DNA from 2 places in the Streptomyces sp. NPDC059398 genome. Region 1 is predicted to be linked to the other one. Evidence: riboswitches for the same ligand, from Rfam matches in the RefSeq annotation. Region 1 holds a riboswitch; the other holds the start of a gene.
The links. A riboswitch is a leader RNA that binds a small molecule or an ion and turns the genes downstream of it on or off. The one in region 1 is predicted to bind cyclic di-AMP.

Region 1 (5,700 bases):
CGAGTCGTCACTGCTCCACAACAGGCTGGTGCGCCGGGACCGTACGGCGGTCGCGGCCGGCTTCGGTCTGCTGCGGCTCTCCGGCGCCCCCTCGCTCGGCTGGCTGGACGTCAAGACGTCCGGCGGTGTCGAGGTCCCGCAGATCGAGGCGGCCGTCGACGAGGAACTGGCCCGCTTCGCGGCCGAGGGCCCCACGGCCGAGGAGATGGAGCGCGCGCAGGCCCAGCTGGAGCGCGAGTGGCTCGACCGGCTCGGTACGGTCGCCGGCCGCGCCGACGAACTGTGCAGGTACGCCGTGCTGTTCGGCGACCCGCAGCTGGCGCTGACCGCGGTGGGCCGGGTGCTGGACATCACGGCCGACGAGGTGCAGGCGGTCGCCAAGGCCCGGCTGCGCCCCGACAACAGGGCTGTCCTGGTGTACGAGCCCGTCACCGCCGATGAGCCCGAAGAGACCCGTGCGGACGCCGAATCCGACCCGGCCACCGCAGCCACCGACAGCAACAGCACAGAGGCGGACCAGTGACCGACCCCGCGGCCGTGACCATGACCTTCCACCCGCAGCCCCAGGCGGGTGCCCCCAGGCCCTGGGCCTTCCCGGCCCCCGAGCGCTCCACCCTGCCCAACGGGCTGACGGTGCTGCGCTGCGACCGCCCGGGACAGCAGGTCGTCGCTGTCGAGATCAGCCTCGACGCCCCGCTGGACGCCGAGCCCGAGGGGCTCGACGGCATTGCCACGATCATGGCGAGGGCCTTCTCCGAGGGCACCGACAAGCACAGCGCGGAGGAGTTCGCCGCCGAGCTGGAGCGCTGCGGCGCCACCCTCGACGCGCACGCCGACCACCCCGGTGTCCGGGTCTCCCTCGAAGTCCCGGTCTCCCGGCTGCCCAAGGCGCTCGGCCTGCTCGCCGACGCGCTGCGGGCGCCTGCCTTCGCCCCGAGCGAGGTCGAGCGGATCGTGGGCAACCGGCTTGACGAGATCCCGCACGAGCTGGCCAACCCGGCCCGCCGCGCTGCCAAGCAGCTCTCCAAGGAGCTGTTCCCGGCCACCGCCCGTATGTCGCGTCCGCGCCAGGGCACCGAGGAGACCGTGGGGCGTATCGACGCGGCCGGTGTCCGCGCCTTCTACGACGCGTACGTCCGCCCGTCCACGGCCACCGCGGTCGTCGTCGGCGACCTGGCGGGGACCGACCTGGACGCGGTGCTCGCCGAGACCCTCGGCGAGTGGAAGGGCAACGCGGGCACGCCCCGCCCGGTCCCCCCGATCACCGCGGACGACACCGGCCGGGTGGTCGTCGTGGACCGCCCGGGTGCGGTCCAGACCCAGCTGCTGATCGGCCGGATCGGCGCGGACCGGCACGACCGTGTCTGGCCCGCCCAGGTCCTCGGCACCTACTGCCTGGGCGGCACGCTCACCTCCCGTCTGGACCGAGTCCTGCGTGAGGAGAAGGGTTACACCTACGGAGTGCGGGCCTTCAGCCAGGTGATCCGCTCGGCCGCCGACGGGACGGGCGCCGCCATGCTCGCCATCAGCGGTTCGGTGGACACCGAGTCGACCGGGCCCGCGCTCGACGACCTCTGGAAGGTCCTGAGGACGCTGGCCGCGGGCGGGCTGACCGACGCCGAGCGGGATGTCGCCGTACAGAACCTGGTGGGGGTCGCCCCGCTGAAGTACGAGACGGCCGCCGCGGTCGCGGCCACCCTCGCCGACCAGGTCGAGCAGCATCTGCCGGACGACTTCCAGGCCCAGCTGTACGCCCGTCTCGCCGCGACCGGCACGGTCGAGGCGACCGCCGCCGTGGTCTCCGCCTTCCCCGACGACCGGCTGGTGACGGTGCTGGTCGGGGACGCCGCGCAGATCGTGGAGCCGGTCAGGGCGCTGGGCATCGGGGAAGTGACCGTGGTCAGCGGCTGAGCGCGCCGGCCGCCCCTGCCACAGGGCGGCCCATGCTGCGGGGTCCCGGCGGGCGGTGAGTCCGCCGGGACCCCGTCCGTTCGCGGCGGGGTCCGTTGCCCGGGCTGTCCCGAGGCCGCGCGGCCAGGCCCGGTACCGGCTGCGGGCAGCTGGACATGGGCCGCTGGGTACCGGCTGTCGGGGATGGGCTGCTGGACGTCGGATGTGGGATGTGGGATGTGCGACAGAATCCGCTGTCCGTTTGGTGCGGCCGGGACCGACGGCTTAGCGTCACACTCGCTGTCCGTCGGACATAAGCCGCGACCGCGGCGCCGGACAGCGATCGCCGAGTCCCCGTCAGGCGCGAGCCGGGGGAGCCGGGGACCCACTCAGTCCCTGGGGTGAATCGGGGCCGCTCCGCAGGGGCGGGCCCGTAGGGGACCTTCCTGCTCCGAACCCGTCAGCTAACCCGGTAGGCGACAGGGAAGGAAAGGACCAGCCCCTCCATGGCGTTCAGCCGTCCCACCGGCAAGCACCGTGCCCCCAACCGCCCGGCCCGCACGGACCACCCGAGCCGTCCGAACCGCAGGGCCGTCGGCATCGCCGGAGCCGCCACCCTCGCAACAGCCGGTGTCATCGGCGCCCTCGCCTCCCCGGCGGTGGCCGACGGCGCGCAGGTCTCCACCGCGCAGGAAGCCCGTCTCGACCGGACCATCCTCGTGGGGGACACGGTCGCCGACCGGATAGCCGCCCAGGCCACCGCACAGCAGCACGAGGCCGACCACGCCGAGGCCGTGGCGAAGGCCAGGGCCAGGGCGGCAGCGAAGGCGAAGGCCGAGCGGGAACACGCCGCCAGGGCTGCCGAACAGCGCGCGGCCCGCGCCCAGGCCCGTGAACGCCTCAACGCCTATGTGGTCCCGGTCGCCGACTCGTACGTCTCCACCGGCTACAAGACCGGTGGCAGCCTCTGGTCCTCCGGCAGCCACACCGGTATCGACTTCCATGCCGCGAGTGGCACCCCGGTCCACGCCGTCGGCGCCGGCACGGTCGTGGAGGCCGGCTGGGGCGGTGCGTACGGCAACAACATCGTCATCCGGATGCATGACGGCACGTACACGCAGTACGGCCATCTCTCGTCCATCGGCGTCTCGGTCGGCCAGTCCGTCACTCCGGGCCGGCGGATCGGGCTCTCCGGCGCCACCGGCAACGTCACGGGCCCGCACCTCCACTTCGAGGCCCGCACGGGTCCCGACTACGGCTCGGACATCGACCCCGTCGCTTATCTGCGCTCGCACGGCGTCCACGTCTGACCCGGCAGGGCCCCGGGCGGTCCACGTCCGACCCCGGCAGGCCCGGGCGAGCCACGTGTGCCCCCGGCCGGTCCCCGGCCGGTCCTCTTCCGCCGCCCCGGCGCGTCCGCCGCGCGCCGGGGCCACTCGCGTTCCGGATCCGCGCACGAGGCATTTCCAGCGCCCGGTGTTCGCACGGCCGGTTTCTGCCTGGCCAAAAGATATCCATGATTTACCGGGGGCCTTCGGGAATTGACCCGCCCTGCCATAGAGTCACCGCACAGCTGTGGACAGGCCGCGATAGGCGGACGTCGATGCGGAGGTTGGGGCATGCGTATTCCCGCGCATTCGGTATGCACGGCAATCCGTGACGACATCATCTCGGGGGTGTACGAGCGCGGCGGCCGGCTGACCGAGGAGGTGCTCGCGCGCCGTTACGGCGTCTCGCGGGTCCCGGTCCGCGAGGCTCTGCGGACCCTGGAGTCCGAGGGGTTCGTGGTCACCCGCCGCCATGCGGGCGCCTGTGTCGCCGAACCGACCGAGCGTGAGGCGGCCGACCTGCTGGAGATGCGGATGCTGCTGGAGCCGATGGGCGCGGCGCGCGCCGCGCAGCGGCGGACCGAAGCCCATCTGAAAGTGCTGCGCGGCCTGGTGAGGCTGGGGCAGGAGCGGGCCGGGCGGGGGCAGGGCGAGGACCTGCGGTCTCTCGGCGGCTGGTTCCACGAGACGCTCGCGCAGGCATCGGGCAGCTCGGCGCTGACCACGCTGCTGGGCCAGCTGCGGCAGAAGATCGGCTGGATGTACGCCGTCGAGCAGCCGGTCCTTCCGGTCGTGTCCTGGGCCGAGCACGGCTCGATCGTGGACGCGGTGGCGCGCGGCGACGCGGAGCGGGCCCGTGCGCTCACCGCTCTGCACGCGGAGCACGCCAGGGCGGCGCACCGGCTGCGGAAACCGGGGCGCGGGAAGGATCCGAAACATGCCGTAAACACTGTCGGCATCACCGATTAACAGTGCTGCCGTATACAGGGAGCAGATAATTTCGGCTTGCCGGCCGCTGCTCTTTCGCGCCCGTCCGAGAGGAATCCGGTAATCCATCTCCTCTTTCGTGCTGTCTTTTTCTGTGCAGTCTTTTTATGTTCTGCTTTTCGGATGTTCCGGTGCGTTCGCTGCGCAGCCGCATGCCCGGCACCCGGAAAGACAGAATACTCAGACGGTCTCGGGGAGTTCGTCGAGCCCGTCGGTGACCAGCTTGGCCAGCCGGTCCAGGGCGGCGTCGGCGCCCTCCACGTCCGAGGTGAGCACGATCTCCTCGCCGCCCTCCACGCCCAGGCCGAGTACGGCGAGCATCGATGCGGCGTTCACCGGGTTGCTGCCGTTCTTCGCGATCGTCACCGGCACCCCCGAAGCCGTGGTGGCACGGACGAAGATGGAGGCCGGTCGGGCGTGCAGTCCCTCGGTCCAGCCGACCTTGACGCGACGCTCAGCCATGGTGTTGCCCTTCGAGTTCTGCGACAGTTGTCTAGACCATTCTTGCACGGGTGTACCGTGGTGCGGCTCTGCCGGATCACCAGCCTGCACCGCTCCCCGTGCCACCGCGACCCGTACGCTTTCAGCATGCAGCCCCCGCTGGAGGAGAACCCGCACCAGGAGTACCCGGCCCACTGGGAAGCGGACGTGGTGCTGCGCGACGGCGGCACCGCGCGGATCCGGCCGATCACCACCGAGGACGCCGACCGGCTGGTGAGCTTCTACGAGCTGGTCTCACCCGAGTCGAAGTACTACCGGTTCTTCGCACCGTACCCCCGGCTCTCCGCCAAGGACGTCCACCGCTTCACCCATCACGACTACGTCGACCGGGTGGGTCTCGCCGCGACCGTCAACGGCGAGTTCATCGCCACCGTCCGCTACGACAGGATCGCCGCGCACGAGGCAGAGGTCGCCTTCCTCGTCCAGGACGCCCACCAGGGGCGCGGCGTGGCATCCGCGCTGCTCGAACACATCGCGGCGGTCGCCAGGGAGCGCGAGGTCAGCCGTTTCGTCGCCGAGGTCCTGCCGGCCAACACCAGAATGATCAAGGTCTTCACGGACGCCGGGTACGAGCAGAAGCGCAGCTTCGAGGACGGCTCGGTCCATCTCACCTTCGACCTGGAGCCCACCGAGGCGTCCCTGGCGGTGCAGCGCGCCCGTGAACAGCGTGCGGAGGCGCGGTCGGTGCAGCGGTTGCTGGCCCCCCGTTCCGTCGCCGTCGTCGGAGTGGGGCGCGGGGCCGGCGGGGTGGGGCGCGCGGTCCTGCGCAATCTGCACGGCTCCGGCTTCACCGGGCGCACCTACGCGGTGAACCGGGCCTTCCCGGAGAGCCTCACCGAGGTGGACGGCGCCCCCGCCCACCGCTCGGTGTCCTCCGTGACCGCTGCCGGGGAAGTGGTCGACCTGGTGGTCGTGGCCGTTCCCGCCGCGCAGGTGCCCGGGGTGGTCGACGACTGCGGGGCGAACGGGGTGCAGGGGCTCGTCGTGATCTCCG
Region 2 (5,700 bases), on a different contig from region 1:
GCAACGACCGGCCGGCCCCGCGTCCGTAACGGCGATGCCCGGCGGGCCCCGGAATCGGGTACGGCGTCGCGATTGTCGGTGCCGCTCGTTAGGCTCCATCGGGTGTACGAATCGAGCGTGCCGCCCGGGGCGGCCCATCCGGTGGTCCCGGTGTACGAGGAGCAGCCGCGCTTCGACGCCGTCCCCCCGCGTGCACACTGGCGCTACGCACCCCGCAGGGACTTCTGGCGGAGCAAGGCGCTGCGCGCCGCCGCGGTGATCATCGTTCTCGCCATCTGCGGACTGCTGATCCTCTCGCTGGTCCGCGAACAGACCGGCACCGAGGGCTTCCTGGTCGGCATCGGTCTCGCCGTGCTTCCGGTGCCGCTGCTCATGGCGGCCTTCCGCTGGCTCGACCGGGTGGATCCGGGCCCCTGGCGCAATCTGATCTTCGCCTTCGCCTGGGGCGCCTGTGCCGCCGCCCTGGTCGCGATCATCGCCAACTCCTTCGCCACGCACTGGATAGCGACCGCCACAGCGGATCCGACGAGCGCGGACACCCTCGGGGCGAGAGTGGTGGCGCCGGTCATCGAGGAGAGCGCGAAGGCCGCGGCGATCCTGCTGATCTTCCTCTTCCGCAGACGCCACTTCACCGGGATCGTGGACGGGGTGGTCTTCGCGGGCTTCACCGCGACCGGCTTCGCCTTCACCGAGAACATCCTCTATCTGGGCAGCGCCTTCGGCGAGGACAAGTCCCTGGGGTTCTCGGGTGTCCCGGCCGTGACGGCGGCGACCTTCTTCGCCCGGGTGGTCCTCTCGCCCTTCGCCCACCCGCTGTTCACCGTGCTGACCGGTATCGGCTTCGGTGTCGCGGCATCGGCCGCCGGGCACCAGCGGCTGCGCCGGACCGCACCGCCACTGCTCGGGCTGGTCTGCGCCATGGGCATGCACGCCCTGTGGAACAGCTCGTCGGCCTTCGGCACCTATGGCTTCTACCTGGTCTACGGCGCCTTCATGGTCCCGGCCTTCGGAACGGTCACCTGGCTGACGATCTGGACCCGCCAGCGGGAGCTGCGCACCATATCGGCCGAGCTGCCGGCCTACGCGGCGGCGGGCTGGCTGGCCCCCGCGGAACCGCTGGCGCTCTCGTCGATGCGGGCGCGCGCCCTGGCCCGCGCCTTCGCCGCGCGTACGTTCGGCGGAGGATTCGGCGCGACCAGCCCCCATCTGGGCCCTCACCCGGCGGCGTACGGCCAGAGCCCCTATCACCGGCCGCCCGCGCACGCCGACGCCAAGTCCCGTGCCCGGGCCGCGTCCCGCGCGGTCTCCGAGTACGAGGCCTTCGCGACCACCCTCGCCTTTCTGCGGCACCGGGCCCACCGCGGTGTGGTGGACCCGGACTTCGAGGCGCGCGAGCAGGAGCTGCTGCACCACCTCTGGCAGCGCAAGGAGATAGCCGGGCCCGCGCTGCTCCACGCCGCACAGGCGACCGGGCGGGTACGGGTGCCACCACCGCATCTGGACTACGGCGGCTACAACCCGTACCAGCACTGACCCGACCCGGGACGCCCCCGGAAAGCCGGCCGGCTCTCGGCCGCCCCCGGGATACCGGCCGGGCCCGGCCCGTTCTCTCGGACTCTCAGGCGGCGGCTGCGGTCAGCTCAGCCACCTCGGCGTCGGTGAGCTTCAGTTCGGCCAGGGCGGTCAGCGCGGGCAGCTGCTCGACCGTACGGGCCGAGGCGATCGGCGCGACGACGGTCGGCTGTGCCGCCAGCCAGGCCAGGGCGACGGTGGCGACCTCCGCCTCGTGCGCCGCCGCGATCTTGTCGAGCGCGGCGAGGACCTTCGGCCCCCGCTCGGTGTCCAGGTGCTGCGCCGCGCTGCCGGCCCGGACACTGTCGACGTCCGCGCCGGGCCGGTACTTGCCGGTGAGGAACCCGGAGGCCAGCGCGGAGTACGGGACGGCCGCCAGACCGTGCCGGGCCGCCACGTCCTGGAGCGCGCCCTCGTAGGTGTCGCGGGAGACCAGGTTGTAGTGCGGCTGCAGAGCGGAGTACCGGGCGAGCCCCTCGGCGTCGGAGAACGCCACGGAGGCGTCCAGCCGCTCGGGGCTCAGATTGGACGCGGCGATGGCGCGGACCTTGCCGGCCTTCACCAGATCGTCCAGGGCGGTGATGATCTCATCGACGGGTACGGACTCGTCGTCGCGGTGCGTGTAGTAGAGGTCGATGTAGTCGGTCCGGAGCCTGCTCAGCGACGCGTCGGCCGCGGCCTTGATGTTCGCGGCCGAGAGCCCCCGGTACTCGGGGTGCGAGCCGACCTTGGTGGCGACCACCACGTCTTCGCGGTTCCCGCGTGCGGCCAGCCAGTTGCCGATGACGGCCTCGGACTCGCCGCCCTTGTTGCCGGGCACCCACGACGAGTAGGTGTCCGCTGTGTCGATGAAGTTGCCGCCTGCCGCGGTGTAGGCGTCGAGCACGGCGAAGGACTGTTCTTCGTCGGCGCCCCAGCCGAAGACGTTGCCGCCGAGGGAGAGCGGGAAGACCTGGAGGCCGGAGGAGCCGAGTGCGCGGAGAGAAGTCATACGCCGGTCAACCCTGCGGTCGCCGCCCGCTATTCCGGCCCGCCCCCGTACGGACGAACCGGCAGCCCTGACGTCGGGGGGGATGCCGCCAGGGCTGCCGGGGTGCGGGACGCCGTATCCACCGGCGTTGCGCGCGGGGTGCCGTGCCTCCGGGCGTTCGCGCGGGGCGCCCGTCCTATGGATGTTGCGCAGGGGGCGCCATACCTGCGGACGTTCGTGCGGGGCGCCGTGCCCACGGACGTTGCCCACGGGCGTTGCCCACGGGCGTTCGCGCGGGTGCCATGTCTGCGGACGCCGCGCCGAGGCGCGGCCCTGCGTGCGAGTGCTCCGTGCGGGGGCCGGGCCCTGCCGGGCCGCGTTCCTTACGGGTTGAGGCCCTTGCCCTGGAGCCAGGTCATCGGGTCGACCGGGTCGCCGCCACCCGGCCGGACCTCCAGGTGCACATGCGGGCCCGTGACATTGCCGGTGGCGCCGACCCGGCCGATGACCTCGCCGGTGGCGACCTTCTGGCCGGCGCCGACCGAGATCGAGGACTGGTGGCAGAACCACAGCTCCGTACCGTCGTCGAGCGCGACGACCGTGCGGTAGCCGTACGCCCCGGCCCAGCCCGCCGACTTGACCGTGCCGCCGTGCACGGCCTTGATCGGGGTGCCGGTCGGCGCGGCGAAGTCGAGACCGGTGTGGTGGCCCGACGACCACATCGCACCGCCGTCGTTGAACCGCGAGGTGAGGGTGTACGAGGAGACGGGGAGCGAGTAGCCGGCCGCCAGCTTGGCGAGCCGCTCCTTCTCCGCCTTGGCCTCGGCCTCCGCCTCGGCCTTCTTCTTGGCCGCCTTCTCCTTGGCCGCCGCCTCGTCCCGCTTCTTCGCGGCCTCCGCCGACGCCTTCTCCGCGGCCGCCTTCTCGGCCGCCGCCTTGGCCTCGTCGTCGATCGCGCCCTGCTGCTGCTCGGCCTGCTGGAGGATTCGTGCCCGGAGGGCCTCGCCCGCGTCCGCGCTGCCCTTGCCGGTGGCCGCGGCGGTGGTGAGGGCCGCGTCGGCGGCGCCCGTCTCCGTACCGCCGTGGTCCGGCACGTCGCCGATGTCGGAGATCAGTGAGCCCACGCCGGGCAGCGATTCGGCCTCCGGCAGCTTGTCCTTGACGGACTGCGGGAGGTCGGGGAGCGAGATCGCGAGCGGCGGCTTGCTCTGCGCGCTGGCCATGCCGCCCGCGCCGACGGCCGCGATCACACCGACGCCGAGCACCGTGGAGCTGCGGGCGAGACCGTTGCGCTGCTTGGCGACCCGGTGTTTGCCGCGGACGGTACGGAGGGAGTCCTCGGTGGGATTCCACTCGTCCGGCGCGCCGCCTTCCGCACCGCCGAAACCGAGAGCATCGTCGTTCGGGAAGTAAAGCGTTTCGGGGGCAGGGTTGTTGGACGCCACGGAGGCGCACTCCTTTCCTTCCTTACCGCCTACCGGGTTAGCTGACGGGTTCGGAGCAGGAAGGTCTCCTACGGGCAGCCCTTGCGGAGAGGCCCGATTCACCCCAATTGGTGGTTCCCCGGTTCCCTTGCGGGATTCGGCGCGTGCGCACGGTGCCGCCTCTTGCGACGACTGGGACAACCGCGCTGCGTTATCGAACGTTAATAGACGCGAGGGCCGGATTCCAAGCTGTTCCGACTGATCGTTAACGGCTTTGGCCCGTACTTACCAGGACATAACCGGGCGGATTCGGGCGACTTGATCATCCCTCAGCGGTGGCCGGGAAACCTCGAAATCCTGATCGTGCGTCAACTGTTATGCGGAGTGGTGCTCTTCGACTACGGATCGTGTCCTCCGCGAATCACGTCCTTCGCGGATCACGTCATTCGCGGATCACGTCATTCGCGTTCACGCTCGCGGTGCACGATCCCCACCGTCCTGCGCCGCGCCGGCTGCCCCCGCAGCGGACGGCCCACCGCGAGCAGCGCCATGTCGTCCGTGGAGTGCCCGCCCGTGTGCAGCCGTACGTCGTCGGTCACCGCCGTCAGCAGTTCCTCGGGCCCCGGGAAGATCCGGCCGCGCAACCGCTCCTGCGGTTCGTAGAAGACCCCCTGCGCGTTCCTCGCCTCGGACAGCCCGTCGGTGTAGAGCAGCAGCGTGGACCCCGGCGGGAACGGCGTCTCGTCCGCCCGGTCCGGCCAGGCCGCCAGATCGGACAGCCCCAGCGGCAGCGCGGGATCGGTCGGGGCCAGGACGTGGACGTCCCCGTCCGCGTACAGCAGCAGCGGTTCGGGGTGGCCCCGGTTGAGCAGCCGGATCATGCCCTGGTTCTCGCGCGGGATCTCGGCGAGCGCGGCCGTGGTGAACCCCTCGAAGGCGTCGAGCCCTTCGCGCCGGATCCCCTCCCGGGTCAGCGCGCGCTCCAGCCGCTGGGCGACCTCCTCGATCGTCACCTCCTGTTCGGCGGCCTCCCGGAAGGCCCCGATCACCACGGCCACGGCCTCGACGGCGCCGAGCCCCTTGCCCCGCACGTCGCCTATGACCAGCCGGACCCCGTACGGGGTGTCCTGCACGGCGAAGAGGTCGCCGCCGATGAAGGTGCCGGCCTGGGCGGCCTCGTACCGCGCCGCGATGTGCAGTTCGGCGATCCGCTCGGACGGCACCGGCAGTACGGCGCGCTGCGCGGTCTCCGCGACGACCCGCGCCGATGCGAGTTCCTCGCCGCTTCGCCGGATGACGCGGTTGATGGCCAGCGCGACGCAGGACACCGTGAAGACGGTGATCAGTTCGGTGATCGCCGAGCCCCTGCCGGATGTGCCGTCAGCGGCACGGAGTCCCGCGATGGCCAGGACCGAGACGATCCCGGTGGTCAGGGTGGCCCGGAACGAGAAGAGCGGGGCTGCGATCACCGGGGCGGCGGCGAAGAACGGGGCGGCGGTGAACGCGGGCGGGGTCAGCTGGTCGAAGACCGCCCCGCCCACGATCAGCACGGCGGGGAGCACACGGAGTAACCCCCGCACCCAGCCCGAATCGTCTCGCTGCCCCACCAGTACCCTCCTGCCCGGTTCCGTAAAGCGGCGGACGGTACCGCGCCCTACCAGGCTGTCGGCACCCGGGCCGGTGTGCGATTCGGCCTCGGCCAAGTGGGGGAAGGACAGCGGGCCCCGGAAACGC

Region 2: linked by a shared signal. The riboswitch ahead of ACFXBC_RS16755 (M23 family metallopeptidase) and the one ahead of ACFXBC_RS10570 (M23 family metallopeptidase) in region 1 are both predicted to bind cyclic di-AMP.

The regions. Positions count from the first base shown of each region.
Region 1 covers NZ_JBHYWP010000021.1:15,145-20,844, reverse strand. The annotation lists gene ACFXBC_RS10580 (M16 family metallopeptidase) at 1-523, shown strand, start outside; gene ACFXBC_RS10575 (M16 family metallopeptidase) at 544-1,911, shown strand; cyclic di-AMP (ydaO/yuaA leader) riboswitch at 2,225-2,384, shown strand; gene ACFXBC_RS10570 (M23 family metallopeptidase) at 2,397-3,200, shown strand; gene ACFXBC_RS10565 (GntR family transcriptional regulator) at 3,510-4,187, shown strand; gene ACFXBC_RS10560 (HPr family phosphocarrier protein) at 4,386-4,667, opposite strand; gene ACFXBC_RS10555 (GNAT family N-acetyltransferase) at 4,794-5,700, shown strand, end outside.
Region 2 covers NZ_JBHYWP010000040.1:37,515-43,214, reverse strand. The annotation lists gene trmB (tRNA (guanosine(46)-N7)-methyltransferase TrmB) at 1-29, shown strand, start outside; gene ACFXBC_RS16765 (PrsW family intramembrane metalloprotease) at 103-1,533, shown strand; gene ACFXBC_RS16760 (aldo/keto reductase) at 1,619-2,563, opposite strand; gene ACFXBC_RS16755 (M23 family metallopeptidase) at 2,926-3,987, opposite strand; cyclic di-AMP (ydaO/yuaA leader) riboswitch at 3,999-4,139, opposite strand; gene ACFXBC_RS16750 (PP2C family protein-serine/threonine phosphatase) at 4,425-5,573, opposite strand.